DNA from 4 places in the Kosakonia oryzendophytica genome. Region 1 is predicted to be linked to each of the others. Evidence: predicted binding sites of a transcription regulator. Region 1 holds the regulator's gene; each other region holds the start of a gene.

Region 1 (7,373 bases):
TAAAAATAACGTTCTGGCATTAGGCGATCTCGCTAAATATTTTAAGCTTCCCACCATTCTCACCACCAGCTTCGAAACTGGCCCTAATGGTCCTCTCGTTCCTGAGCTAAGAGCGCAATTTCCTGATGCGCCGTATATTGCTCGTCCTGGCAATATCAACGCCTGGGATAATGAAGACTTTGTTAAAGCGGTAAAAGCGACCGGTAAAAAACAGTTGATCATTGCCGGTGTTGTAACGGAAGTGTGTGTGGCCTTTCCTGCACTATCGGCGCTGGAAGAAGGTTTTGAGGTATTTGTCGTCACCGACGCATCCGGGACATTCAACGATATTACGCGACATTCGGCCTGGGATCGCATGTCAAAAGCCGGCGCACAGTTGATGACCTGGTTTGGCATCGCCTGCGAATTACACCGTGACTGGCGTAATGATATTGAAGGCCTGGGTAACCTGTTTTCGAACCATATTCCGGATTACCGTAACCTGATGACCAGTTTTAATACGTTGAGCAACAAATAACCGTGTAAAAAAACCGGAGGCCACGCGCCGCCGGTTTTGTCTTCGTCTGGTTGTACCTTAGAATGTCACGCTAAGTTGCGCACCAGCACCCCATGTTTTGTCTTCGCCTACCAGCCCCATTAAATCGACGTGAACCCGGTTAAACGGCGCGAAACCGACACCACCCGTAAAGACGTTTTTGTCATCGCCTTTCACATCAGCGCGATAACCGGCCCGAACCGCCAGCCAACTCAGCGGACGAATTTCACCGCCGACGCCCACATACTGGGAGTCCTTCTCGCTCTTAAAGCCTTTGGTTTCGGTTAAATCACCGTCGGCACTTAACGTCACCAGATCGTTATGCCATGACACCCCGGCCGTCACCACCGGGCTAATCTGGTAAGTGTCTTTATAATTGACCGTCTGCCCGGTTCTGCCGTTGCGGATCAGGACATCTTTGGTGTCGATATCACGGGAAATCAGGTTTGTACCGGTCAGACCAACAGAGATGTTTTCCCCTAAATCTGCCGCCGCACCCACATCCACGTTAAAGCCGGTGTCATCGGTACGATAGCGGCTATTGCTCCACTCACTGCTGTGATAGTCATAAATAGAGGTAGTGTAGTTCCAGACCCAGGTTTTCTGGAGCTTTGGCGTCACGCCCAGAGATAAAGGGATGCCGCCCACCTCGAACTGCCGGGCAACCGCAACGCCGTAATCCGATACAACAGCCGCACGACCGGATGCCGTGGAGTTGAGATTTTTGGTGATCTCATTGCTGCCATTTGGCGACACAACGGCATTTAGCGCTTCAGTTGCTGCAACCGTTGTACTGTTCTGAATACTGCGTAAATAGGTAATATCCTGCTGATCAACCGACGAGCTAACAATGGCATGCGCATAGGCTTTGGTGACAAAAGCCACCGAGAGCACATCGTTTGGAATGCTGACAGCAATACCCGCCGCCGCTTTGGCCCGCGCGGTTTTCCCGTTCAGGAAAGTCAGTTCATTCGCCAGGTCTTTGGCAGCACTCTGGAATTGACCGATGGTACCCAGAGGGTTAGCGAGAAATTGCGCGGCGGTGAGGTTATCAACGACATCGCGATAGCTGTCGATTTTGTCACTGATATTGTCGATTTCGTCGCGCAGATTGTCCTTATCGGTAATTTGCGCCTGCACACTAGGCAGAATAACGGTGATATCGTCTTCCGGTTTGGCTTTTGCCAGCAGTGCCGGGTTAATAAGGGCGCCGCTGCCATAGTTTGCGGAGGCAACACCGGTTCCCCCCATTGCATCATTACGTGCTTCCGCCCAGGTATTGGCTGCTCCCGCCTGATTTGCCACAACGAAGGAGACAGCTATCGCGACCACCGAAAATTTGAGATTTTTTTTCACAGTATGCGTCTCGTAGTCAGAATGAGTTTTTTTTAAACCTGATTAGTATTTGCTAAACAGGAAGGCTCTATTGCTGCGAATAACATAGGAAAAAGTAGCTAAATCTTCTGAACGAAAAATAATCGACAGAAGTGATTTTTGTGATTAATGACACTCATTATTTATAGAAGACGCTGATGAGTTCGTGGATATATCGGCGAAAAACGGATCCCAGGACGCGATCTCGGCGTTTCGCGCCGGACATGGTAAAGTACGGGTTTATTGCTTCCCCCGAAACAGAGAGCGCCCATGGATAAGACCACTTCGCAAGAGATGTTAGTGCAGGCTGAAAAGCTGTGCGCGCAGCGCAATGTGCGCCTGACTCCCCAGCGTCTTGAAGTGCTGCGATTACTGAGCCTGCAGCAAGGGGCAATCAGCGCTTACGATCTGCTCGACTTATTACGCGTCAGCGAGCCGCAGGCTAAGCCGCCAACCGTCTACCGCGCGCTGGATTTCCTGCTGGAGCAAGGGTTTGTTCATAAGGTAGAGTCGACTAACAGCTATGTGCTGTGCCATTTGTTTGATCAACCGACGCACACGTCCGCCATGTTTATTTGCGATCGCTGCGGGTCGGTGAAAGAAGAGCAGGCGGAAGGCGTGGAAGATATTATGCACGCGCTGGCGGCGAAGATGGGTTTTGCCCTGCGCCATAACGTGATTGAAGCACACGGTTTATGCGCCGCCTGTGTGGAAGTGGAGGCCTGCCGTCATCATGAGCACTGCCATCACGATCACAGCATTCTTGTAAAGAAAAAACCGCGTTAATAGCGCTGATAGTTCGTTCCGGGGAATAAGTATGTGACCCGGGCGAAAAAGCGCAGCCAACACCGGTAACACATCAAAGATAACGGGACATCCCGAAAGATTTCGCGTTTTACCCAGGCGGCAAGCGTACGCGTTCCGGGGAGCATACATCAGTATGTGACCCGGGCGAGAAAGCGCAGCCAACACCGGTAAAACGTGAAAGATAAAGGGAGGGTACATCCGTGTACCACTTGGGCAGGGTAACGCTCACAAAATCAACACATTGAGGGTCAATGTCCGTTACCAGCGGTAATCATTACGGCTTTCCCAATCCGTAACTTCCTTTTCTGCCTCATCTTTTGCGTAACCGTAACGCTCCTGGATTTTACCCACCAGTTGGTCACGTTTGCCTTCGATGACGGTCATATCGTCATCGGTCAACTTGCCCCATTTCTCTTTCACAGTACCTTTAAACTGCTTCCAGTTACCGCCGATTTCGTCTTTGTTCATCGTTGACTCCTTATCGTTCGGTTAAAAGTTACGTTCCTGTTACGCTGAACGTACTGATCATTGTAGTCAGGAATACTGCCAGTTGGTTTATATTCGGAATCTTTAACCATTTACGACAAAGAAAGCAGTATTAACGAGGCGGGAGAAAGAAGTATAAGAAAAGAGAGGGGTCAGGGGTGGCCAATACCGGAAAACCAGGTGCCATTGCGCCAGTGACGACGCCACACCCATGCTAAAGTCAGCCCTCGCAGCGCCAGAAACACCGTCAGCGACAGCCACAGGCCATGGTTGCCCAGCGTCGGCACCGTCAACAACGTCAGGGCAAACCCTCCAGCGGCAACCGCCATGCTGTTGCGCATTTCTGCACCGCGCGTCGCGCCTACAAACATGCCATCCAGCAAATAACACCACACGCCCACCACCGGCAGGATCACCTGCCAGATAAGGTAGTGCCCGGCCATGTTTTGCAAGGCTGGCAGTGAGGTGAGTAACGCGATAATTGACTCCCCGGCCAGCGCATACACCGCTGAGAACGCCAACGCCACCAGACCAGCCTGGCGGCATGCCGCGTGCCAGATGAGCTTAAGCTGCGTGTCGTCACGCGCGCCATAAGCGTGCCCGGAATGGGCTTCCACTGCATAAGCGAACCCGTCCAGCGCATAGGCAGTGAACGTCAGAAACATCATCAGCACCGCATTCGCCGCCACGGTTTCGCCGCCAAGACGCGCGCCGAACACGGTTATCGAACCAAAGCAGAGCTGTAACAATAACGAGCGCAGCATGATGTCCCGATTAAGCGCCAGCAAGCGTCCAAGGCCGCCGCGCCAGGCCGCCTTCAGCACCGGGAAGGTGATACCGCGCATAACCAGCACACGTCGTGCCATCAACAGGCCGAGCGCAAAGGTCGCGTACTCCGCCACCACCGTTGCTAATGCCGCTCCCTGAACGTTCATGCCCAGCCCCATCACCAACCAGACATCAAGCACAATATTGAGAACGTTGCCCACCACCAGCAAGATCACCGGTGCGCGGGCATACTGCACGCCCAAAAGCCATCCCAGCAGCACCAGGTTACCGAGCGATGCCGGAGCACTTAACCAGCGGATATCAAGGAAGCGCCGCGCCTGCTCCAGCACCGCAGCGCTGCCGCCGGTAATGTGCAACGCCAGATCGATAAGTGGCACGCGTAAGAGTGTAATCAGCACGCCAGCGCCCATCGCCAGCAGCAGTGGCTGCACTAACGCCCGAGCCAGCGCAGGCGCATTTTTCGCACCGTATGCCTGAGCCGTGAGCCCGGTGGTGCTCATTCGCAGAAACAGCAGCAGCATAAACAGGAAGCTGGTCGCTGTCGCGCCGATGGCCACACCACCCAGATAGACTGCGCTATCCAGATGCCCGACCACTGCCGTATCCACCAGCCCCAGCAACGGGACAGTGATATTGGAGAAGATCATTGGCAGGGCAAGTCGCCACAGCGCTTTGTCGGATGCAGTCAGCAGCGGCATAGCAGCGTCAGAATCGATCGGGGAAAGGCATTAACGCTGCGGAGCGTAAAACAGCACCGCAGCGAATAAGGGAGGCGTTACAGCCACTCGCCATTGCGAATGACGCCTACCGCCAGTCCTTCAATGGTGAAGTTTTGATCGCGCAGATCAACAACAATCGGGGAAAACTCATTGTTTTCCGGTAACAGTTCAACTGTGTTGCCCTGTTTTTTCAGACGTTTAACGGTCACTTCGTCTTCAATACGCGCCACAACGACCTGGCCGTTGCGTACATCCTGCGTTTTATGCACCGCGAGCAGGTCGCCGTCCATAATGCCGATGTCTTTCATTGACATTCCGCTCACGCGCAACAGGAAATCCGCATGCGGTTTGAAGAGCGCAGGATCGACCTGGTAATGCCCTTCGATATGCTGCTGCGCCAGCAGCGGCTCACCAGCGGCCACGCGGCCGATCAGCGGCAGTCCGAGATCGTCTTCTTCTTCAAGCAGCAAGCGAAGACCGCGTGATGCGCCAGATACGATTTCGATAACCCCTTTGCGCGCCAGCGCTTTGAGGTGTTCTTCAGCCGCATTTGGGGAACGGAACCCCAATTGTTGCGCGATTTCCGCACGTGTCGGCGGCATACCTGTTTGGGAGATGCGATCGCGGATAAGATCGAACACCTCTTGTTGCCTGGCCGTTAATGCTTTCATTCCGCCCCCTGGGTGTATATACAGTTATGCTGTGAGTATATACAGTCAAAGGTGATTTTGGAACCAAATTTAAGCAAATAACCAGAGTGTTATCGAATTCTGGAAGCGTTATCGAAAATGCGACCAGAGCAGTGAGATCCAGGTAAACAGCGCCAGCAGGATAGACATCAGCACCGCTGCCGACCCCATATCCTTCGCTCGCCCGGAAAGTTCATGAAATTCCGCGCCAATCCGATCCACCACCGCTTCAATTGCACTGTTGAGGATTTCAACGATCATTACCAGCGATACCGAACCAATCAGCAGTACGCGCGTGATGGGATCCACATCGAGCCAGCAGGCAATAATAATGGCCAGCACGACCGCGACGGCCTCCTGGCGAAACGCCGCTTCATTTATCCATGCGGCACGAACGCCTTTCCAGGAATAGCCCGCCGCTTTAATGATCCGGGTTAATCCAGTGGTATTATTGGCCATGAAAAGAACCTTTTTATCTAATGAGCATCAATGTCTATGTAAGCACGAAGAGGTACAACAGAAATTATGCGCGCTTTCTGATATTCTTGCGGCGCAATGGCACTATTAACCCAGAGGCTTTACATCCTTTATGTCCGGCTGGCCACGAATTTACTACAAATTACTGAATTTACCATTAAGCGTGCTGGTAAAAAGTAAATCGATCCCCGCAGAACCTGCACAGGAACTGGGTCTCGATACCTCACGTCCCATCATGTATGTGCTGCCTTACAACTCCAAGGCAGACTTGATGACGCTGCGCGCTCAGTGTCTGGCGCATGAGTTGCCAGACCCACTGGAACCGCTGGAAATCGACGGCGCACTGCTACCGCGTTACGTGTTTATCCACGGCGGGCCGCGTGTATTTACCTATTACACGCCAAAAGAAGAATCCATCAAACTGTTCCATGATTACCTGGATCTCCACCGCAGTCATCCGGATTTGGATGTGCAAATGGTACCGGTATCGGTGATGTTTGGTCGCTCCCCCGGGCGTGAGAAGGGCGAAGTCAACCCGCCTTTGCGCATGCTCAACGGCATCCAGAAATTCTTCGCTGTGTCCTGGCTTGGTCGCGACAGCTTTGTGCGTTTTTCACCGCCTGTTTCATTGCGTCGCATGGCGACAGAACACGGCACAGACAAAATTATCGCGCAGAAACTGGCACGCGTCGCGCGTATGCACTTCGCCCGTCAACGCCTTGCCGCAGTTGGCCCGCGCCTGCCTGCGCGTCAGGATCTGTTTAATAAGCTGCTCTCATCCAAAGCAATTGCCCGAGCAGTCGAAGATGAGGCGCGCAGCAAGAAAATCTCCCACGATAAGGCGCAGCAAAATGCTATCGCATTGATGGAAGAGATCGCGGCGAACTTCTCATACGAGATGATCCGCCTGACTGACCGCATCCTCGGCTTCACCTGGAACCGTCTCTATCAGGGCATTAATGTGCACAACGCCGAGCGCGTGCGCCAGTTGGCCCATGATGGTCACGAGATTGTCTATGTGCCCTGCCACCGCAGCCATATGGACTACCTGCTGCTGTCGTACGTGCTCTATCACCAGGGGCTGGTGCCGCCGCATATCGCCGCAGGCATTAACCTGAATTTCTGGCCCGCCGGGCCGATTTTCCGCCGCCTGGGCGCGTTCTTTATTCGCCGTACCTTTAAGGGCAATAAGCTCTATTCCACCGTGTTTCGTGAATACCTGGGTGAGCTGTTTAGCCGCGGTTATTCCGTCGAATATTTTGTCGAGGGCGGCCGTTCCCGCACCGGGCGTTTGTTGGACCCAAAAACCGGTACGCTGTCGATGACCATTCAGGCAATGCTGCGCGGCGGTACGCGTCCTATCACGCTGGTGCCGATTTACATCGGGTATGAGCACGTGATGGAAGTGGGCACCTACGCTAAAGAGCTGCGCGGGGCGACGAAAGAGAAAGAGAGTCTGTTGCAGATGGTGCGAGGCCTGAGCAAGCTGCGCAATCT
Region 2 (7,373 bases), 1.4 Mb from region 1:
TGTTACATCGGGGCAAAAATAAAGGCGACTTATAGTCGCCTTTTTTACCTTTGTTACTGACTTGTAAAGATTATTTACGTTCAGCCAGACCGTCGAGATAACGCTCTGCGTCCAACGCCGCCATGCAGCCTGTTCCGGCGGACGTGATCGCCTGACGATAGATATGATCCATCACATCGCCTGCCGCAAAGACGCCAGGAATGCTGGTTTGCGTCGCATTACCGTGGATACCGGACTGCACTTTAATGTAGCCATTTTCCAGCGCCAGTTGGCCTTCGAAAATCGCTGTGTTCGGGCTGTGGCCGATAGTCACAAACAGACCCGCGACTTCCAGTGATTCGACGTTGTCGGCGTTCTGTGTATCACGCAGACGCAGGCCGCTGACCCCCATCTGATCGCCTGTTACTTCTTCAAGTGTGCGGTGGGTATGCAGCACGATGTTGCCGCTTTCCACTTTATCCATCAGACGCTTAATCAGGATCTTTTCAGCGCGGAATGTATCGCGACGGTGGATCAGGTGCACTTCAGAGGCGATATTCGCCAGATATAGCGCTTCCTCGACAGCCGTATTGCCGCCGCCGATCACGGCGACTTTCTGGTTGCGGTAGAAGAAACCATCACAGGTGGCGCAGGCGGAGACACCGCGGCCTTTGAATGCTTCTTCAGAGGCGAGGCCGAGGTAACGTGCGGACGCACCAGTAGCAATGATCAATGCATCACAGGTGTATTCGCCACTGTCGCCAGTCAGGCGGAACGGTCGGTTCTGTAAATCAACGCTGTTGATATGGTCGAAAATGATTTCAGTATCGAATTTAGTGGCATGCTCATGCATGCGTTCCATCAGCGATGGCCCGGTCAGATCGTGCGGGTCGCCCGGCCAGTTTTCCACTTCAGTGGTGGTGGTGAGCTGACCGCCTTTTTCCATACCGGTAATTAACACCGGCTGCAGATTTGCGCGTGCAGCATAGACCGCAGCGGTATAACCGGCAGGGCCTGAACCAAGGATAAGCAGCTTACTGTGTTTGGCCGTACCCATGAGATCCTCATTTTTGTTTGGCAGACATTGGGCTGGATTGTAGGGAATTTGCCAGCGTAAAAAAAGAGTGCAGCGATTTTGTTAACGATATGTGTAATAGCAATGACCGATGACAGAGCGTCATTTTGCTGCCCAAACATAACAATTTCTACTGAGAAAAAGTCAGTTATAAGGTGATTAAATGAGGATTACGGGGTGGTGCTGATGAATATCTGGCATGTTGTACTAAAAAAAGATGTTTTGCTTTGACAATCCCCTGCGCATTTGCGAAAATATCAAAGGAAGAAAAAAGCAGTGTTTCGCGCGTGACCCAAGTTCATGCATGTAAATACCATTTTTACCGGGCTAGTGAAATCTACGCATGGCGTGGACAGACGCCATCCGTGATATCGATAGCTGCCGTCAGGCAACGGTCTTCTTAATATAGCCCCTGGATTACGCGCCGTACCAATTTTAACACACGCGGACGTAACGCGACGGGCAAAGATCCTGAACAGTGAAGTGCACAGGGTCAAGACAGGAGTAGGGAAGGAATACAGAGAGACAATAATAATGGTAGATAGTAAAAAGCGCCCTGGTAAAGATCTCGACCGCATCGACCGTAATATTCTTAACGAATTACAAAAAGATGGGCGTATTTCTAACGTCGAGCTTTCTAAACGAGTGGGACTTTCCCCTACGCCGTGCCTTGAGCGTGTGCGCAGGTTGGAAAGACAAGGGTTTATTCAGGGCTATACTGCGCTGCTGAACCCGCATTATCTGGATGCATCACTTCTGGTTTTTGTTGAGATTACTCTGAATCGTGGCGCGCCGGATGTGTTTGAACAATTTAACTCCGCAGTGCAAAAACTTGAAGAAATTCAAGAGTGTCATCTGGTCTCAGGCGATTTTGACTACCTGTTGAAAACGCGCGTGCCGGATATGTCGGCATACCGCAAACTGTTAGGGGAAACCCTGCTGCGTCTGCCGGGCGTTAACGACACCCGCACATATGTGGTGATGGAAGAAGTCAAACAGAGCAATCGTCTGGTAATTAAGACGCGCTAACACGGAACAGGTGCAAAATCGCTGTTTTTTGATTACACTCCTGTTAATCCATACAGCAACAGTGCCGGGGAAACCCGGCGCTGTTGTCCGTTTTAGCATCAAGGACCTGGAGAGCCTGTCTTGAGCCAGGAATACACAGAAGACAAAGAAGTCACACTGACCAAGTTAAGCAGCGGGCGTCGACTCCTGGAGGCGTTGCTAATCCTCGTTTCACTTTTTGCCGTTTGGCTCATGGCGGCGCTCCTGAGCTTTAACCCGTCCGACCCGAGCTGGTCGCAAACGGCGTGGCATGAACCCATCCATAATCTGGGCGGTGCGCCAGGCGCATGGCTTGCAGATACGCTGTTTTTCATCTTTGGCGTGATGGCGTACACCATCCCAGTGATCATTATCGGTGGCTGTTGGTTCGCGTATCGCCACCGGGCCAGTGAAGATTACATTGACTATTTCGCCGTCTCGTTGCGCATGATTGGCGCGTTGGCACTGATCCTGACCTCGTGTGGTCTGGCGGCCATCAACGCAGACGATATCTGGTATTTTGCCTCAGGCGGCGTGATTGGCAGTCTGCTAAGCACCACGCTGCAACCGCTGTTACGCAGCAGCGGTGGCACACTTGCGCTGCTGTGCATTTGGGCCGCCGGTCTGACCTTGTTCACCGGTTGGTCCTGGGTCACCATCGCCGAGAAGATTGGCAGCGTTATTCTTAACATCCTGACTTTTGCCAGCAATCGCACCCGACGTGACGACACGTGGGTGGATGATGATGAGTATGAAGAAGAGGATGAGTACCACGACGCGCCGCAGAGTGCCTCACAGGAATCCCGTCGGACCCGTATTCTGCGCGGTGCGTTGGCGCGTCGTAAACGCATCGCCGAGAAGTTTGCCAACCCTATGGGGCGTAAAACTGACGAAGCGTTGTTCTCCGGCAAGCGGATGGACGACGATGCGGACGACATTGTTTACAGTGCGCGTGGCATTCCCGCAGATGCTGATGATGTACTGTTTTCCGGGCATCGTGCGACGGAAGCGGAGCAAGAGTACGATCCGCTGATGAATGGTCGTAGCATAGCCGCTCCACTGGCTGCCGCCGCCGCGGCCACCACTGCAGCACAGGCCTATGCCGCTCCTGCCGAACCTTACGTCGATGCGCCGCAGCCGGAAGTGGAATGGCCCTATGCCCAGACCTCGTCGGCGACTGCGGATGCGCCTCAGCAGTCTGCACAGTATGCGCAGGAATCCCACGATGCGCCGTACCAGCCAGTCCAGTACGCGTCGCCAGAATGGCAGCAACCCGTAGAGCGAGACACCTGGAGCCCGGATGCACCGGTAACACCGCAACCACAAGAAGAGGCGCTGTACGCTCAACCACCACAGCATGATCCGCTGCCGTGGCAGAATGAACCACAGATTTCTCCTGCGCCAGAGCCGGCATCTGAACCTGAGCCGATTGTTGAAGAGGTGAAACAGGCGCGGCCGCCGCTTTATTACTTTGAAGAGGTGGAAGAGAAACGCGCTCGCGAACGCGAACAGCTTGCCGCCTGGTATCAGCCGATTCCTGAACCCGCCAGCGCAATGCCCATACCGAAACCGGCCGAACCGGTTATACCGTCTGCGCCCGCTACTGAGCCGAACCTTGTTGCACCCATTGCGGCAAGTGTGCAGCAGACAACTGGCAGTAGTGCCGCTACCGTTGCCGCTGCCGCTCCAGTGTTCAGCCTTGCTGCCGGAGGGGCACCGCGTCCACAGGTGAAAGAGGGGATAGGCCCGCAGCTCCCGCGACCTAATCGTGTGCGCGTGCCTACGCGCCGTGAACTGGCGTCCTATGGCATCAAGCTGCCTTCACAGCGTATGGCTGAAGAGCGCGCGCGCGAAGAACGCGAAGAAGTACATCATCATGATGACGACGATGCGGATATGCAGCAACAGAATGAGCTGGCGCGCCAGTTTGCCGCGACGCAGCACGATCGCTATGGTGAAGCGTACCATCATGATACACCGCACTATCACGCGCAACCGCAGCTGAGCGAGGAAGAAGCGGAAGAAGCCGAACTCGCCCGTCAGTTTGCTGCTTCGCAGCAACAACGTTATTCCCGGGAGCAACCTGCCGGTATGCAGGCATTTATGCCGGACGATTTTGAATTCTCACCGATGAAAGCGCTGGTGGATGATGGCCCGAGTGAACCGCTGTTTACGCCGGGTGTGATGCCGGATTCGGAACCGCCAGTCCAGCAGCATCAACAATCGGTGCAACAGCCGCATCATTATCAGCAACCTGCACAGCATCAGTATCAGCACGCTGCGGCACAGCAGACGCAGCAACCTGCGCCGCAGGTACAAGAGAGTCTGATTCACCCGCTGTTAATGCGTAATGGCGACAGTCGTCCGGTACCCAAACCGACAACGCCGCTTCCTTCGCTGGATCTTTTGACCCCGCCGCCGACTGAAGTTGAGCCAGTAGATACCTTTGCGCTTGAACAGATGGCGCGTTTGGTTGAAGCGCGTCTGGCGGATTTCCGCATTAAAGCGGATGTAGTGAACTACTCGCCAGGTCCGGTTATTACCCGTTTTGAACTGAATCTGGCACCGGGCGTGAAAGCGGCGCGAATTTCCAACCTCTCCCGTGACCTGGCGCGTTCATTGTCGACCGTCGCGGTGCGTGTGGTGGAAGTGATCCCCGGAAGACCTTATGTTGGTCTGGAATTGCCGAACAAAAAACGTCAAACCGTGTACCTGCGTGAAGTACTGGACTGCGTGAAGTTCCGCGAAAGCCCGTCGCCACTTACCGTGGTGCTGGGGAAAGATATCGCAGGCGATCCGGTGATTGCCGATTTGGCGAAGATGCCGCACCTTCTGGTAGCAGGGACTACGGGTTCCGGTAAATCTGTGGGCGTCAACGCGATGATCCTCAGCATGTTGTATAAAGCGACGCCGGAAGAGGTGCGCTTTATCATGATCGACCCGAAAATGCTGGAGCTTTCCGTTTACGAAGGTATTCCGCATCTGTTGACCGAAGTGGTGACAGATATGAAAGACGCCGCCAATGCCCTGCGCTGGAGCGTCAACGAAATGGAACGTCGCTATAAGCTGATGTCTGCGCTCGGTGTCCGTAACCTGGCGGGTTATAACGAAAAAATTGCCGAAGCTGCGCGGATGGGCCGTCCGATTCCGGATCCGTACTGGAAACCGGGTGACAGTATGGATGTGCAGCATCCGGTGCTGGAAAAACTGCCGTACATCGTGGTACTGGTGGACGAATTTGCTGACCTGATGATGACTGTTGGCAAAAAAGTGGAAGAGTTGATTGCGCGTCTGGCGCAGAAGGCCCGTGCTGCTGGTATTCACCTGGTACTGGCGACTCAGCGTCCTTCCGTTGACGTTATCACCGGCCTGATTAAAGCCAATATACCAACGCGTATTGCCTTTACCGTATCCAGCAAAATTGACTCGCGTACCATCCTTGACCAGGGCGGAGCAGAATCCCTGCTCGGCATGGGGGACATGCTGTACTCCGGGCCGAACTCCACCTCTGCGCCTGTGCGTGTGCACGGTGCGTTTGTTCGCGACCAGGAAGTGCATGCGGTGGTGCAGGACTGGAAAGCGCGTGGTCGTCCGCAATATGTCGATGGCATCACGTCAGACAGCGAAAGCGAAGGGGGCGCGGGTGGCGGTTTTGACGGCGGTGAAGAGTTAGATCCTCTCTTCGACCAGGCTGTTAACTTCGTCACTGAAAAACGTAAAGCCTCCATCTCCGGTGTTCAGCGTCAGTTCCGCATTGGCTATAACCGCGCGGCGCGTATTATTGAGCAGATGGAAGCGCAGGGAATTGTCAGCGAGCAGGGGCATAACGGTAACCGTGAGGTACTGGCACCACCGCCGTTTGATTGATTGCAAAGATGGGTAAATAAGTAGAAATTCAAACTTTTCTTCTGTCACTCCGCCCGCGTGGCGCTTAGAGTGACAGAAGTATTCTCCCACATCGGGAGTGACGTATTTGAGGAATGACAATGAAAAAAATCGCCATGGTGTGTGCATTGATGGGCAGTCTGTTAATCAGCAATGCATGGGCGGATGCTTCCAGCGATCTGAAAAGCCGTCTCGATAAAGTCAGCAGCTTCCACGCCACTTTTACCCAAAAAGTGACGGATGGCAGCGGAGCAGCAGTGCAGGAAGGACAGGGCGATCTGTGGGTGAAACGCCCGAATCTGTTTAACTGGCATATGACGCAGCCGGATGAAAGCGTACTGGTTTCCGATGGCAAAACCTTGTGGTTCTATAACCCGTTTGTTGAGCAAGCGACAGCGACCTGGCTGAAAGACGCAACCGGCAATACCCCGTTTATGCTGATTGCTCGCAACCAGACCAGCGACTGGCAGCAGTACAACATTGTGCAAAATGGCGATGACTTTGTACTGACGCCGAAAGGCAGCAACGGTAACCTGAAACAATTTACCATCAACGTTGGTCGTGATGGCACCATCCACCAGTTCAGCGCGATTGAGCAGGATGACCAGCGCAGCAGCTATCAATTGAAATCGCAACAAAACGGCACCGTTGATGCTTCGAAATTCACCTTTACCCCGCCCCAGGGCGTAACGGTAGACGATCAACGTAAGTAAGAGGCGCGCATGAGCAACATGTCGCTCGATTTCTCCGATAATGCGTTTCAACCTCTGGCCGCCCGTATGCGGCCAGAAAATTTAGCGCAGTACATTGGCCAGCAGCATCTTCTGGCGAAAGGCAAACCGTTGCCGCGCGCCATTGAAGCCGGGCATCTGCACTCGATGATCCTGTGGGGGCCGCCAGGTACCGGGAAAACGACGCTCGCAGAAGTGATTGCCCGCTACGCCAGTGCGGATGTGGAGCGCATCTCTGCGGTCACTTCGGGGGTGAAAGAGATCCGCGAAGCCATCGAGCGTGCACGGCAGAACCGTAATGCCGGTCGGCGCACCATCTTGTTTGTTGACGAAGTCCATCGCTTTAACAAAAGTCAGCAGGATGCCTTTCTGCCGCATATCGAAGACGGCACCATTACGTTTATTGGTGCGACCACGGAAAATCCCTCCTTTGAACTTAACTCAGCGCTGCTCTCCCGCGCGCGCGTCTATTTGCTTAAATCGCTGACGACAGAAGATATTGAGCAGGTGCTGACGCAGGCGATGGACGATAAAGCCCGTGGATATGGTGGCCAGGACATTGTACTGCCCGACGAAACCCGGCGGGCGATTGCTGAACTGGTCAATGGCGATGCGCGTCGGGCACTCAATACGCTTGAGATGATGGCCGATATGGC
Region 3 (7,373 bases), 110 kb from region 1:
GCAGTTCATCCATGGATTCTTTTAACTCAGGCGTCAGGTTTTCCAGGCTCGCTTTCTCCACCTTTTTCAGGCTTTCCTGGAATTCCTGCAGCTTCAGTTCTTGCGTCAGTTCGTTCTGCACGGTAGTCGCCAACGAGCGTAATGTGCGGATCCAGCTTGCTACCGTACGCACCGCCACAGGCAATCTCTGCGGTCCCAGCACCACCAGGCCGACTATAAATACGAGTAACAGTTCGCCAAAACCTATATCGAACACGGGTTACACCTGCTCTTTGTCGTGACGTTTTTCGTCTTTTTTGGCGTCCTCTGGCTTTTCAGAGAGAGACTTCGCCGTGAAATCAGCATCCTGTGCGGATGGATCCTGCTTATCGTCTTTGTCATCGTCGCTCATGGCTTTTTTAAAGCCTTTAATCGATTTGCCAAGATCAGAACCGATGGAACCGAGCTTTTTCGTACCAAACAGCAGTACAACGATGACCGCAATAATCAATAACTGCCCAATACTGATACCACCCATACACAGTCCTCTGTAAGAGATGATGTTAAAAACAGGCCCCAGTATACACATTATCCCCTGGGCTGCATGTGTATACCCTGCCTCTCGCGAGCGCCGTCACCGTCAGCGCGTTTTGCGCCAGCCCAACAGCCAGGCGGCTATACCGCCCGCCATTAACCATAAAGGATGAAGTCCCCAGTCTGGTCGATTAATCAGCAACAGCGTTCCACTTAACAGCAGTGTCGCGCCAATCGCGAACAGATAGCGTGACTGCCCCTGCCTGATATGGTTTGTTTGCAGTTCGCTGGCGATTTTATCAACGCTGCGCTGCAAATGCTTACCATGCTGCAAACCGTTGTAGATCAGTTCAGGCAGTTCCGGCATTTTCTCGATCCAGAACGGTCCTTTTTCTTTAAAGGCTCTGATCAAGGCAGGAATGCCTACCTGATCTTTGATCCACGATTCGAGGAAAGGTTTCGCTGTCTTCCACAGATCCAGCTGCGGGTAGAGTTGACGCCCTACACCTTCCACATAAAGCAGCGTCTTCTGCAGCAGCACCAGTTGCGGCTGCACTTCCATATTAAAACGCCGGGCAGTATTAAACAGATTAAGCAACACGTGACCGAACGAGATTTCCGCCAGCGGCTTTTCGAAGATAGGTTCACAAACAGTACGAATCGCAAACTCGAACTCTTCAACGTTGGTTTCTGGCGGCACCCAACCGGAATCCACATGCAATTCGGCGACTTTGCGGTAATCACGATTGAAGAAGGCGATAAAGTTCTCCGCCAGATAGCGCTTATCTTCTTTATTCAGCGAACCCACAATACCGCAGTCAATACCAATGTATTGCGGATCTTCCGGGTGCGCGTAGCTGACGAAAATATTGCCGGGGTGCATGTCTGCATGGAAGAAGCTGTCACGGAACACCTGGGTGAAAAACACCTGAACACCACGCTCCGCCAGCAATTTGAGATTAGTGCCGTTCTTTTCCAGCGCCGCAACATCGGACACCGGTATACCGTAGATGCGCTCCATCACCAGCATATTCTGGCTGCAATAATCAGAATAAATTTCCGGCACATAGAGCATCGGGCTGTTTTCAAAATTACGCCGCAACTGGATAGTGTTCGCCGCTTCACGCAGCAGATCCAGCTCATCGATCAACGTCTTTTCGTACTCACGCACCACTTCGCGCGGGCGCAGACGACGACCATCCGGCAATAAACGAGGAACCCAACCCGCCAGGCGATAGATCAGTTTCAGATCGGCTTTGATCACCGGCAGGATATCCGGGCGGATAACTTTGATCACCACCTCTTTACCGCTCGCTTTCAGGCGCGCGGTGTGCACTTGCGCAATCGACGCAGATGCCAGCGGCGTGATCTCAAAATCGTCAAACCAGGTTTCAATCGGCACACCGCCCATTGACTGCTCTATCTGGCGTTTTGCGAGATGACCATCAAAAGGCGCAACGCGATCCTGCAACATCGCCAGTTGGTCGGCAATCAGCGGAGGAAATAAATCGCGGCGGGTAGATAACATTTGCCCGAATTTAATCCATACCGGACCCAACTCCTGCAAAGCCAGACGCAGGCGTTCCCCAAGGGCTTTCTCTTTGTGCCGGTTCGGCATCCAGAACAGCATTCGTCGCCAGAGTCGCAACGGCAGGGTAATGCGCATTTTGGGGATAAGCTCATCAAGCCCGTAACTTAAAAAGGTCTGGATGATGAAATAGAGGCGCCGTAGTTCTCCTGGCGTCATTTGCCCTCCAGTTTATCCAGGCGTTTCGTCAACGCATCCACCGCACGTTCGGTGGCCGACGTCTCTTCCGCAAACCAGGCGACTTCCAGCGCACCTGGCGCGACACGCCACTCTTCCGTAAGCACTTCTGAGACATAGCGCTGCTGGCGCTGAAAACCCTGACGAAGGAAACGCGCACCGCCGCGCAGAATTTTACCGATACCCTCTGCGGCAATATCACCTGTCCACGGTGCCAGCACTTCAGCAGGATCAAATTCGGCAAGATCCAGCAGCGACACCAGGTTTTGCACGACCTGGATATCGCCCTGCACTTCCAGCTCGCCGCTGCGGATAAGCGCAGTCAGTTGCTGGCGGTTACGCAACTTTGGCAGAACACGCAATTGCGTGATAACAGCGCAGTCAGCTTCGCCTTCCCACTCGCCCAGGACATCCACCTGCCGTTCGCTGAACACCAGCACAAACGGCGAGGAGAACTCCTGCACCACAATACGCAATACTTTGCCGTGCAAACGCTGACGCGCTGGTTTCAGCGCGCCTTCACGGTAGAGAAACGTATTCAGCGCACGCTCAATGCCTGCGTTCACCATGGGCTTAAAAGGCATACGCGCTCCTGTCAGAATTTGTAGCCACGGTGCAAAGCAACGATACCGGCGGTCATATTGTAATAATCGACGTTCTCGAACCCAGCATCCTGCATCATCGCTTTCAGGGTCTCCTGATCGGGATGCATACGGATAGATTCAGCAAGGTAGCGGTAACTATCAGCGTCGCTGGCAACAAGCTGGCCAATACGCGGCAGCACATGGAAGGAGTAGGCGTCGTAGGCTTTGCTCAGCGGCTCAATAATCGGTTTGGAAAACTCCAGCACCAGCAGACGCCCGCCAGGCTTAAGCACGCGAAACATAGAGCGCAGCGCTTTTTCTTTTTCGGTCACGTTACGCAGACCGAAAGAGATGGTGATGCAGTCAAAGGTGTTATCCGGGAACGGCAGCGCTTCGGCATTCGCCTGCACATAGTCAACGTTACCGATCACACCGATGTTGCGCAGTTTTTCGCGCCCCATTTTCAGCATTGAGTCGTTGATATCCGCCAGGATAACCTGCCCCGTTTCCCCCACCAGACGGGAGAATTTAGCAGTCAGGTCGCCCGTACCACCAGCCAGGTCGAGGACTTTTTGCCCACGGCGAACGCCGCTGCAATCAATCGTGAAACGCTTCCATAAACGATGAATGCCCATCGACATCAAATCGTTCATTACGTCATATTTTGACGCCACCGAATGGAAAACATGCGCCACCATCTCGGCTTTATTCTCTTTGGCGACGGTCTGAAAACCAAAGTGCGTCGTCTCTTTTGAATCTTCCACCATCTCAGTGCCTGCTATTAAAGAATTTGTTCGTGAAGTGTAACAGATTGGGCGCGATTGCCCTACGATTCAACCACCCGACGATGTGCTGCTGGCTGGTGCGTCGCCCGCTATCGCCGCCTCTAATGTGTTGTCTTCATTATGATCGTTTAACGCGTCCTGGCCCGCTCGCAGCCGGGATTCCTCATCCTGCGCTTGCGCTTCTGCCGCTAATTCCGGATTAATCTCGCGTTTGATCTCCACCCCCAGGCCACGAAAAGCTTCAGCCTGAGCCAACAGATTGCCGCGCCCACCGCTGAGTTTTTTCATCGCCTGACGGTAGTTATCCTGCGCTTTATCCAGGCTCTGACCAATCGAGGACATGTCATCAACGAACAGACGCATTTTGTCATACAGACGGCTCGCCCGCTCGGCAATCTGTTGCGCATTGCGGCTCTGATGCTCATAACGCCACAGATTGGCGACAGTGCGCAGCGCCACCAGCAGCGTGGTCGGGCTAACCAGCATAATGTTATTTTTCAACGCCTCGGTAATCAGTTCGGGCTGTCTGTCGAGCGCAATCAGAAATGCGGGCTCAACCGGAATAAACATCAGCACGTAGTCGAGGCTGCGCAGGCCGGGTAGCTGCTGATAATCTTTACGCCCCAGCAAGCGAATATGATTACGCACCGACGCAATATGCTCCTGCAGTGCGCCTTCGCGGGTAAATTCATCGTCAGCATTGAAATAACGCTCATAGGCCACCAGCGTCATTTTGGCGTCTATCACCACATCTTTACCCTGCGGTAAACGGACAATCACATCCGGTTGCATACGCGCCCGGCTGTCATTTTCAATGCTGACCTGCGTTTGGTATTCATAACCCTCCCGCAGACCGGAAGCCTCCAGCACCCGCGTCAACACCACTTCGCCCCAGTTTCCCTGCGTTTTGTTATCGCCTTTTAAGGCCCGGGTCAGGTTGATGGCTTCCTGCGCCATTTGCGCGTTGAGTTGCTGAAGATTGCGAATTTCGTGGGCCAGCGTGTGGCGTTCCCGCGCTTCCTGGCCAAAGCTCTCCTGCACCTGGCGACGAAAACCGTCAAGCTGCTCCCGCAGCGGTGTCAGCAGGCCGTTGAGACTCTGCCGGTTCTGTTCATCCACGCGGCGGTTGCTCTGCTCAAAAATACGGTTGGCGAGGTTTTCAAACTGTTCGGTCAGGCGCTGCTCGCTGCTGTGCATCTGACGCAGTTTCTCTTCCGCATGCAGTTGGGTCGATTCCAGTCGGGTGGTAACTTCGCGCAGGTCAGCCTCCAGCGAACTGTTGATGTGTTGCAGGCTACGTAGCTCGTTATTCAGCAGTTCACACTCGTTGCGCCAGTGCTCGCTTTGAGCGACCTGCTGCCGCGCGGCACTGAGTTCGCCAAAAAGATCGCGCTGCCCGGCGAGGAGCTCCGCCTGCTGTTGCGCTCCGCGCCAGCTCGCCGCCAGCCAGCCGACCACCAGGCCCACCAGCGCCAACGCCACCATAACGATGATTGAAATCTCCACCACGCCCCCTGATTACGCATCAATACAATCGGGGATTGTGCTGTATAAACGTCCAGTTTGGAAGGGCTTTTCCTGCGAGGAGGTACGCAAAAAGAAAAGGCCGAACGCGTCGGCCTGTCAAATCACAAGGGAGAGTTACAGAAGACGGCGTGCCGCTTCGACAACGATTTTCACCGCGTGGCTTTCCGTTTGCTTCATGGTTTCAGCATTCGGGATCTCCTGCTGGGTGCGGTTAACGATCACCCCGGCAACCATCCCGGCGCGCAGTCCCTGGCTGGAGCACATGGTCAGCAGCGTGGCGGATTCCATTTCATAGTTCATCACGCCCATTGACTGCCACTCTTCCATCGAACCTTTAAAACGGCTCACTACGCGACCAGAGAACGTGTCATAACGCTCCTGGCCGGGGTAGAACGTGTCGGAAGAGGCGGTCACACCGATGTGTTTGGTCGCGCCAATAGCCTCTGCCGCAGCTACCAGAGCGGTAGTACAGGAGAAGTCAGCAACTGCCGGGTACTCCATTGGCGCAAAGTGCAGGCTGGCGCCATCAAGACGCACGGAAGCGGTGGTAATCAGCACATCGCCCACGTTGATATGCGGCTGAATAGCGCCCGTTGTGCCCACACGTAAGAAAGTACGGATACCAAGCTGCGCCAGTTCTTCCACGGCGATAGAGGTTGACGGACCGCCAATACCGGTAGAGCACACGATAACCGGCTTGCCGTCGAGCTCAGCGCGCCAGCTGGTAAATTCGCGATGCGATGCCAGTTTGACCGGCTTTTCCATCAGCGCGGCGATCTTTTCCACACGCTCCGGATCGCCAGGGACGATAGCCAGCGTAGCCCCTTGTAAATCGTTTTTGGTGAGGCCGAGATGAAAAACATCAGACTTGGACATAACAGACTCCTCTGTGGTCGGTTTTATCGGAAGAGGTAAAAAGATACTTTACAGAAGGCATACGCCTGATTTCGTGACTGGCATCACCGTGAATGAAAATGTTTGCACATGTTTTCCATGAAAAAGTGATGTTAATCACATTAACATGTTACATCTGACAACTCAGCAGCAAAGATAGTCTATAGCGGGGTGATTTGCGCGCGCGACAGGCCTTCCCGACTATAGTTATTGAAGCGCTAATAAAGGGTATGGAGAATGCCATGACAACGGATAAACAGCCGGGCTTTGCACCTGCAGCTTCACCTCACGCTTCAACTATTGTACATACGCCGGAAGATGCCTTAATCGCAGGCGAAACGTCAATTCCGTCCCAGGGCGAAAATATGCCCGCTTTTCACGCACGTCCAAAACATGCCGACGCACCCTTGCCCATCGTGATTGTGGTGCAGGAGATCTTTGGCGTGCATGAACATATTCGTGATATCTGCCGCCGGCTCGCGCTGGAAGGCTACCTCGCCATTGCGCCGGAACTCTATTTCCGCCAGGGTGACGCCAATGATTTTCCCGATGTGCCGACGCTGCTCAGCGGTCTGGTCAGTAAAGTGCCGGATGCGCAGGTGCTGGCCGATCTCGATCATGTCGCCAGTTGGGCCGCGCGCAACGGCGGGAATGCTCACCAGTTGATGGTCACTGGCTTTTGCTGGGGCGGGCGCATTGCCTGGCTGTACGCGGCGCATAACCCGCAACTGAAAGCGGCTGTCGCCTGGTATGGCAAACTGGTGGGGGAGAAATCGCTGAACTCGCCGAACCATCCGGTGGATATCGCGACCGGGCTCAGCGCACCCGTACTGGGTCTGTATGGTGCGCAGGATACCGGGATCCCTGTCGACACCGTGGAAACCATGCGCCAGGCCCTGCGCGCCGCCAACGCCAATGCGGAAATCGTGGTTTACCCCGAGGCAGGGCATGCCTTTAATGCCGATTACCGCCCGAGTTATCACGAAGAGTCAGCAAAAGATGGCTGGCAGCGGATGCTGGTGTGGTTCGCGCAATACGGAAAAAAATAAGGTTATCGCGCTGGAGGTGACACATTACGCCGCCTCCAGACGCCAGCCTTGGGTCAGACGAACGGATACCGTCTGTTGCAACGGCAGTGGCGAATGATGAAACGCACTCAGTGTTTGCCCATCGTGCAAGCGCAAATCCAGCATGTACCGCTCACCCTGGTAGACACAACTCTCCACCTCCGCGCGCAACCCGTTATCAGCCACCTGCACATGCTCCGGACGGATCAGGACTTGCTGCCGCTCGCCCACGCCAAAG
Region 4 (7,373 bases), 2.2 Mb from region 1:
TTGTGGCGAATCATTCAGCGATAGTCTACAAATCATACGGTTAGCGATGATAAATGAGTGAGTTACGTCTCACCGTATTGTCATCACGCTCCAATCTGGTGCAAAATATGTCGCTGCAAAAATGAAGAGATTAACCGACGCCAAACACGTCGGTTATTTTTTTGCAGGCAAAACGTCATTCAATAAAAGAGGCCGGGCTTCGTACCGGATAGATACACATTTAAAAACCGACAGTCGTTGTCGCTGAGGAAAGAACGAAAATGGGGCAATTATCTGCTTTTGCGCCGGCTCTCGCCGTACAGGGGGAAAGCCATGACGCATAACGTTACTCCAAAAACCTCTCGCGTGGAATTACGTAAGACCCTTACGCTGATTCCGGTTGTAATGATGGGCCTGGCCTATATGCAGCCGATGACGCTGTTCGATACGTTTGGTATCGTCTCTGGCCTGACCGATGGCCACGTGGCGACCGCGTATGCGTTTGCGCTTATCGCTATCCTCTTTACTGCGTTGAGCTACGGTAAGCTGGTGCGCCGCTTCCCGTCGGCGGGCTCCGCGTATACCTATGCGCAGAAATCTATCTCCCCGGCAGTGGGCTTTATGGTGGGCTGGTCATCGCTGCTAGACTATCTGTTCATGCCGATGATCAACATCCTGCTGGCCAAAATTTACTTCGAAGCGCTGGTACCTTCCGTTCCGTCGTGGCTGTTCGTGGTTGCGCTGGTGGCCTTTATGACCATCTCCAACCTGCGCAGCATCAAGACCGTCGCAAACTTCAACACCCTGATCGTGATTTTGCAGATGGGGATTGTTGCGGTGATCGTTGGCCTGATTATCTACGGCGTGTCGCACGGTGAAGGTTCGGGTACGCTGGTAAGCTCACGCCCATTCTGGTCTGAGGGTGCACATGTTGTGCCGATGATCACCGGCGCGACGATTCTGTGCTTCTCGTTCCTGGGCTTCGATGGCATCTCCTCTCTTTCTGAAGAGACGAAAGATGCAGAACGCGTGATCCCACGCGCCATCTTCCTGACTGCACTGCTCGGTGGGGTGGTCTTTATCGCAGCGTCTTACTTCCTGCAACTCTACTTCCCGGATATCTCCCGTTTTAAAAATCCGGACGCATCCCAGCCGGAAATCATGTTGTACGTTGCCGGTAAAACCTTCCAGTGGGGCGTGCTGATTTTCTCCAGCGTGACCGTACTGGCATCCGGTATGGCGGCGCATGCGGGCGTTTCCCGTCTGATGTATGTGATGGGCCGTGATGGTGTTTTCCCGACCCGTTTCTTCGGCTATGTGCATCCGAAATGGCGCACACCGGCGTGGAACGTGCTGCTGGTTGGCGCTATCGCGCTGCTGGCGATCCGTTTCGACCTGGTCACTGCAACGGCGCTGATTAACTTCGGTGCACTGGTGGCGTTCACCTTCGTTAACCTGTCGGTGATCTCCCAGTTCTGGATCCGCGAAAAACGCAACAAAACGCTGAAAGAGCACTTCAACTACCTGGTGCTGCCGGTCTGCGGCGCGCTGACCGTTGGGGCGCTGTGGGTGAACCTGGAGCAGAGCTCGATGATCCTTGGCCTTATCTGGGGTGGGATCGGGCTGGTTTATCTGGCTTGCGTAACCCGCAGCTTCCGTAATCCGGTGCCGCAGTACGAAGATATCGTGCAGTAACGTTTACGCTGCAGCACATAAAAAACCGGAGGTCATGCCTCCGGTTTTTTTATGCCTGTCAGTCAGGGAACGCGTCTCACACGATCTCTTCGGCATACTGCCATAGCGCTTTCAGCAGCGCCTGTTTTTCGCTGTCGCCATCGTGCTGCTGGAACAGTGCTTGTAGCTGGTCGGCGTACTGTTGAAGGTACTCAGGGGTAAAGACATTGCGACGGTGCTGAAGCCAGCGCTGCTGCTCGTTTTCATCCAGCGTACCAGGGAAATTACGTGCACGGTAGTTAAACAGCAACTTCTCAATACGGCTGTCGGCAAAGGTGATATCCAGAGCGGGCAAATTGCGCGGCTCGGTTTCCAGCAGAATTTTCATTGCCGCGCGATCGGCGTCGCTGAAAAAGCCGTTGTAGATCTGCGCATCAACATTCTCTGAGGGCGTGAAAGGCTCGGCCTCGGCGAAAATCGCCACCACTTTTTCCCGCACCTGCGGGTTATCGCGCAGGTGTTGTAGATTATCGAGGCACTGCTGGCGGTTGATGCCCAGCCGTTCCGCATCCTGAGGGCGCAATGTATTGGCCTGTGCCAGGACCGGGCACTTGTTCAGATGCACCAGTTTCACCGGCACGGCGGCGTTATCGCCCAGGTCGGCTTTCGGGGTGTAGAGCCGCTCGCGCAGCGCATCGGCATCCAGCGTCAGTAACGGCGACATATCGCCCGCCAGGTCGACCATAATCACCGCATTCCGGTTTTCCGGGTGCCAGGCCAGCGGCGCAACCCAACTGGTATTGCCGCGCCACGCGCCAAACATGCCAGAGACGTGCACCAGCGGCTTCATTTGCGGCACATCAATCAGCGCCGCCAGCTTCTGCTTGTTGCGGTGGCTGAACAGATAATCAAATAACTTCGGCTGTTTCGCTTTGACCAACTGCGCCATGGCAATGGTGGCATAGACGTCGGCCATCGCATCATGCGCGTTGCTGTGTTCGATGCCGTTGGCTTTGGTCAGGTGTTCAAGGCGAAAGCTCGGCAGGCCATCCTCATTTTCCGGCCAGACAATGCCGTCCGGGCGCAGCGCGTAACAGGCGCGCATCGCATCCAGCAAGTCCCAACGCGAGTTGTTGTTCTGCCAGCTCCATGCATAGGGATCGTAGAAGTTGCGATAGAAGATATTGCGCGTGACCTCATCGTCAAAGCGCACATTGTTGTAACCGAGCACGCAGGTTTTCGGCACGGTAAACAGGTCATGAATGCGTTTGGCAAAAGCGGCTTCATTGTCGCCTCTGGCGCGGGCTATCTGCGGAGTGATACCGGTTATTAGTACCGCTTCCGGCTGCGGCAGATAGTCGTCGGCGGGTTTACAATAGAACACCTCCGGCTCGCCGATAATGTTGAAATCCGCATCGGTGCGGATGGCGGCGAACTGCGCCGGGCGATCCAGCGCCGGGCTGGTGCCGAACGTTTCGTAGTCGTGAAAGAGAAAAGTGGGTGTTGCGGTGGAATCAGACACCAGAAGCTCATCCTGTCAGTAAATATGCCGTCTATGGTAAACCATCCCGCGCAGTGTGCCGAAGAAAAACCCGCGTGGATTCCGTGCAGCTTCGCAAAAACAGGGGGTTATATCAGATGTGTGTCACATTTTATTGCAATTTAAACAGGTAACGACACACGAAGTTCCGTAAAAAGAACGGCGATTTTAGATGCTTATGAGGATATTTCATTGAAACGCCGTTTGTTTGCTGCTTCTTTGCTGGCGCTCTGTGTAAACAGCGCCCTGGCCGACGACTTACCTTTTGCCCCGCAGCCTCCGGCGATTCAGGCCGGTTCCTGGGTATTGATGGACTACACCACCGGGCAAATCTTAACGGCGGGCAATGAACATCAGCAGCGTAACCCGGCGAGTTTGACCAAATTGATGACCGGTTACGTGGTGGATCGCGCGATTGATAGCCACCGCATCAGCGCTGACGATGTTGTCACCGTAGGCCATGATGCTTGGGCAAAAGGCAACCCGGTGTTTGACGGATCCTCCTTGATGTTCCTGAAACCCGGTGACCGCCTGACGGTGCGCGACCTGAGCCGTGGTCTGATTGTGGATTCCGGCAACGATGCTTGTGTGGCGCTGGCGGATCATGTTGCGGGCGGTCAGTCGCAGTTCGTGACCATGATGAATGAGTACGTACAGAAGCTGAACCTGCGCGACACCCACTTTGAAACCGTACATGGATTGGATGCCCCAGGCCAGCACAGTTCGGCCTACGATCTGGCGGTGCTCTCGCGCGCCATCATTCACGGTGAGCCAGATTTTTATCATATGTACAGTGAAAAAAGTCTGACCTGGAATGGCATCACGCAGCAAAACCGCAATGGTCTGTTGTGGGATAAAACGCTGAATGTTGATGGTCTGAAGACCGGGCATACCTCCGGGGCGGGGTTTAATCTGATTGCTTCCAGCACTGATGGCGAGCGCCGTTTAATTGCGGTGATCATGGGTGCCGATAGCCCGAAAGGGCGTGAAGATCAGGCGCGCAAGCTGCTGCACTGGGGCCAGCAAAATTTCGACACTGTCGAAGTACTACGTAATGGCAAGAAAGTGGGTAGCGAACGGGTCTGGTACGGCGATAAAGAGCAGGTGGATGTTGGCACCGATCAGGATTTCTGGATGGTGTTGCCAAAAGCGGAACTGGCAAACATCAAAGCCAAATACGTGCTGGACAAGAAAGAGCTGGATGCTCCGCTGGCAGCACACCAGCGGGTAGGGGAGATCCAGCTTTACGACCGGGACCAGGTGGTGGCCCACTGGCCGTTGGTGACGCTGGATAGCGTCGGCAAAGGCGGCTGGTTCTCCCGTTTAAGCGATTACCTGCACCATAAATCCTGACGTCGTGGTGGCCGGATCGCAAGGGTGCGAGTCGGCTCGCATAATTACGCTGGCCTGCATGGCGCTCCTTTCTGGATTAGCTATACTGTATGTCTAAACAGTAATGGTGAGGGAGTCAGCATGGGCTACAACGTTAAGCAGCTTGAAAAACGCCGTATCGCCGGTTTCCATCTGGTGGGACCGTGGGATGAGAAAGTTAAGCAGGGTTTTCAACAGTTGTTAATGTGGGTGGAAAATAATCAGATTCAGCCGCTGGAATGGGTGTGCGTCTATTACGATAACCCGGACGAGGTGCCGCCGGAAAAACTGCGCTGCGACGTGGCCATTACTGTCGACAGTGCGTTCAAGATTCCAGCCAATAGCGAAGGGGTGATCACCACTGACATCCCAGGTGGGCAGTATGCGGTCGCACATGCCCGCGTCTACAACGAAGAGTTTGAACAGTGCTGGGATCGGTTTTTCGATGAGTTACTGAGCGACCAGTCGTTGCAGATTGCGGCCGGACCCTGTTTTGAAGTCTATCAAAACGACGGGCAAAGCGACGGGTACTGGGACATTGATATGCATATCCCGGTGGAGCCGAAAGTACTTTAAGCGGTTATGTGGTGAAAAAGAGGCGGTAGCGTGTGCTTACCTGCCTCTTTTTTGTTTTAAAGAGTGACTTCCGCCACAGAAATATCGCTACAATTGCGCCTTCGTCGTTTGAATGTGGAGAGCGGCTGTGCGTCGCGACAAATCACTTAGCCCGTTTGAAATTCGTCTCTATCGCCACTATCGCATCGTACACGGTGCGCGCGTGACGCTGGCGTTTATCCTGACGTTTCTGATAATCCGGCTGTTGAACGTACCGGAAGGGACCTGGCCACTCATTACGCTGGTGGTGCTGATGGGGCCGATCTCCTTTTGGGGCAACGTGGTGCCGCGTGCCTTTGAGCGCATCGGCGGTACTATCTTTGGCGCGGCGTTGGGGTTGATTGCCCTCAAGCTGGAACTGATTTCTTTGCCGCTGATGCTGCTGTGGTGCGCGGCGGCGATGTTTCTCTGCGGCTGGCTGGCGCTGGGTAAAAAACCGTATCAGGCCTTGTTGATAGGCATTACGCTGTCGGTGGTGGTCGGCGCGCCAGCCGGGGATATGCACACGGCACTCTGGCGCAGCGGTGATGTGATCATCGGTTCACTGCTGGCTATGTTGTTTACCGGTATCTGGCCGCAGCGCGCGTTTTTGCACTGGCGGATCCAGATGGCGGGTTTTGTCACCGCGTTTAACCGCGTCTACCAGGCGGGGTTTTCCCGCAACCTGGTGGAGCGTCCACGGCTGGAAAAACATCTGCAAAAGATTCTCAGCGACGTGGTGAAAATGCGGGGCCTGATAACCCCGGCCTGCAAAGAGACGCACATTCAGAAAGCGATTTTCGAAGCTATCCAGACCGTCAGCCGCAATATGGTGTGCATGCTGGAGCTGCAAATTAATGCGCACTGGAGCTCACGCGCCAGCCATTTTGTGATGATCAATGCCAACACTTTACGGGAAACACAACAGATGACGCAGCAGACGCTGCTGACCATCGCCCATGCGTTGTACGAAGGCAACCCGCAACCGGTGCTGGCGAATACGGAAAAACTGAATGAGATTGTCGCAGAGCTTCGGCAATTAAGTGGTGAGCATCAGGGGGACGCTGTCGCGGAAACGTCTATCCACGGTTATGTCTGGTTGAGCATGGAACTGGCGCGCCAGCTGGAATTACTGTCGCATTTGATCTGTCGGGCGTTGCGTAAATAAGCGGCAGATAACCACTTGCCACTGTCAGGTTGTTTCGATTCAGCTACATTTGAGGTTATGATAGGGAAAAGGAAAAATCATTGTCAGATGCAATGGCTTTGGGTTAGGTTTGCCTCCATGCCGTTGCTTTAACGAATCCGAATCTCACATAATCAGGGGTGTAAAAATGGAAACGAGTAAGCCTTCATTCCAGGATGTTCTGGAGTTTGTGCGTCTGTTCCGCCGCAAGAATAAACTGCAACGCGAAATTCAGGACGTTGAGAAGAAGATCCGTGATAACCAGAAGCGCGTACTGCTGCTGGACAACCTCAGCGACTATATCAAGCCGGGCATGAGCGTTGAAGCCATCCAGGGCATCATTGCCAGCATGAAGACCGACTATGAAGATCGCGTTGATGACTACATCATCAAAAACGCCGAGCTGTCGAAAGAGCGTCGTGACATCTCCAAAAAACTCAAAACCATGGGCGAACTGAAGCCGGTTGACGCCAAAACGGAATAATCTCTTCAGCGGTGAGAGGTTCGCCTCTCGCCGTCCTGCCGGATGCCCCCGGCAACCATTTTCAGCAAATGATTTTGCGGCCAGTGCGCCAGCAACTTCAGGGTATTTAACCTCTCCCGAACCTCATCCACATCGTGCCGTGCACTGTCGAGCAACAGCCCGACCACGCTGCCGCTGTGAGCCACATTCAGACCGTATAACCCGTAGCGCTCCACGACCTCCAGTAGCGTGTTGAACGCGGGTTTCGGTAATAATGCCTGGCTGGCAATGGCGCTGAGCGTGGTGGCTTCGCCGAGCAGCGAAGGGTCGTTGCGCTGGCACGCCTGTTGTAATTTTTGCCACGCCAGATCCAGCGTTCTGGCGTTATCCTGCAAAATCTGCTGGCGCGGGAGACGGTGATAATCCGCGGTGGTCAGTGTTAACGGGCTTTCGAGCACCAGTACTTCCATTTGCGGCAGGCCATTGCAGGCAATGTGTGTTTGCGCGTCATGATGGTCGAACAATGTCAGTGCGGAAAAGAGGGTACTGTCGGTAGGCTCCAGCGC

The links. The regulator LexA, encoded in region 1, represses DNA repair genes until DNA is damaged. The targets are predictions, from matches to a motif close to TNCTGTATGTACATACAGNA.
Region 2: a site for LexA is predicted at 2,122-2,141, ahead of O9K67_RS16195 (DNA translocase FtsK 4TM domain-containing protein). Genes of this name have one in related genera too.
Region 3: a site for LexA is predicted at 5,192-5,211, ahead of rmuC (DNA recombination protein RmuC). Genes of this name have one in related genera too.
Region 4: a site for LexA is predicted at 4,630-4,649, ahead of sbmC (DNA gyrase inhibitor SbmC). Genes of this name have one in related genera too.

Annotation. Positions count from the first base shown of each region.
Region 1 covers NZ_CP115659.1:4,769,074-4,776,446, forward strand. Annotated here, with positions in the region: gene ycaC (isochorismate family cysteine hydrolase YcaC) at 1-517, shown strand, start outside; gene O9K67_RS22985 (conjugal transfer protein TraF) at 575-1,891, opposite strand; gene zur (zinc uptake transcriptional repressor Zur) at 2,180-2,695, shown strand; gene O9K67_RS22995 (CsbD family protein) at 2,975-3,184, opposite strand; gene dinF (MATE family efflux transporter DinF) at 3,355-4,689, opposite strand; gene lexA (transcriptional repressor LexA) at 4,767-5,381, opposite strand; gene O9K67_RS23010 (diacylglycerol kinase) at 5,490-5,858, opposite strand; gene plsB (glycerol-3-phosphate 1-O-acyltransferase PlsB) at 5,989-7,373, shown strand, end outside.
Region 2 covers NZ_CP115659.1:3,334,563-3,341,935, reverse strand. Annotated here, with positions in the region: gene trxB (thioredoxin-disulfide reductase) at 71-1,036, opposite strand; gene lrp (leucine-responsive transcriptional regulator Lrp) at 1,589-2,083, shown strand; gene O9K67_RS16195 (DNA translocase FtsK 4TM domain-containing protein) at 2,204-5,968, shown strand; gene lolA (outer membrane lipoprotein chaperone LolA) at 6,088-6,699, shown strand; gene rarA (replication-associated recombination protein RarA) at 6,709-7,373, shown strand, end outside.
Region 3 covers NZ_CP115659.1:4,879,645-4,887,017, forward strand. Annotated here, with positions in the region: gene tatB (Sec-independent protein translocase protein TatB) at 1-256, opposite strand, end outside; gene tatA (Sec-independent protein translocase subunit TatA) at 260-517, opposite strand; gene ubiB (ubiquinone biosynthesis regulatory protein kinase UbiB) at 620-2,260, opposite strand; gene ubiJ (ubiquinone biosynthesis protein UbiJ) at 2,257-2,862, opposite strand; gene ubiE (bifunctional demethylmenaquinone methyltransferase/2-methoxy-6-polyprenyl-1,4-benzoquinol methylase UbiE) at 2,874-3,629, opposite strand; gene rmuC (DNA recombination protein RmuC) at 3,696-5,132, opposite strand; gene udp (uridine phosphorylase) at 5,289-6,050, opposite strand; gene O9K67_RS23515 (dienelactone hydrolase family protein) at 6,311-7,117, shown strand; gene O9K67_RS23520 (ABC transporter ATP-binding protein) at 7,142-7,373, opposite strand, start outside.
Region 4 covers NZ_CP115659.1:1,825,172-1,832,544, forward strand. Annotated here, with positions in the region: gene O9K67_RS08785 (APC family permease) at 313-1,674, shown strand; gene sbcB (exodeoxyribonuclease I) at 1,751-3,175, opposite strand; gene dacD (serine-type D-Ala-D-Ala carboxypeptidase DacD) at 3,386-4,546, shown strand; gene sbmC (DNA gyrase inhibitor SbmC) at 4,667-5,140, shown strand; gene O9K67_RS08805 (FUSC family protein) at 5,268-6,326, shown strand; gene O9K67_RS08810 (DUF496 family protein) at 6,493-6,828, shown strand; gene O9K67_RS08815 (GHMP family kinase ATP-binding protein) at 6,834-7,373, opposite strand, start outside.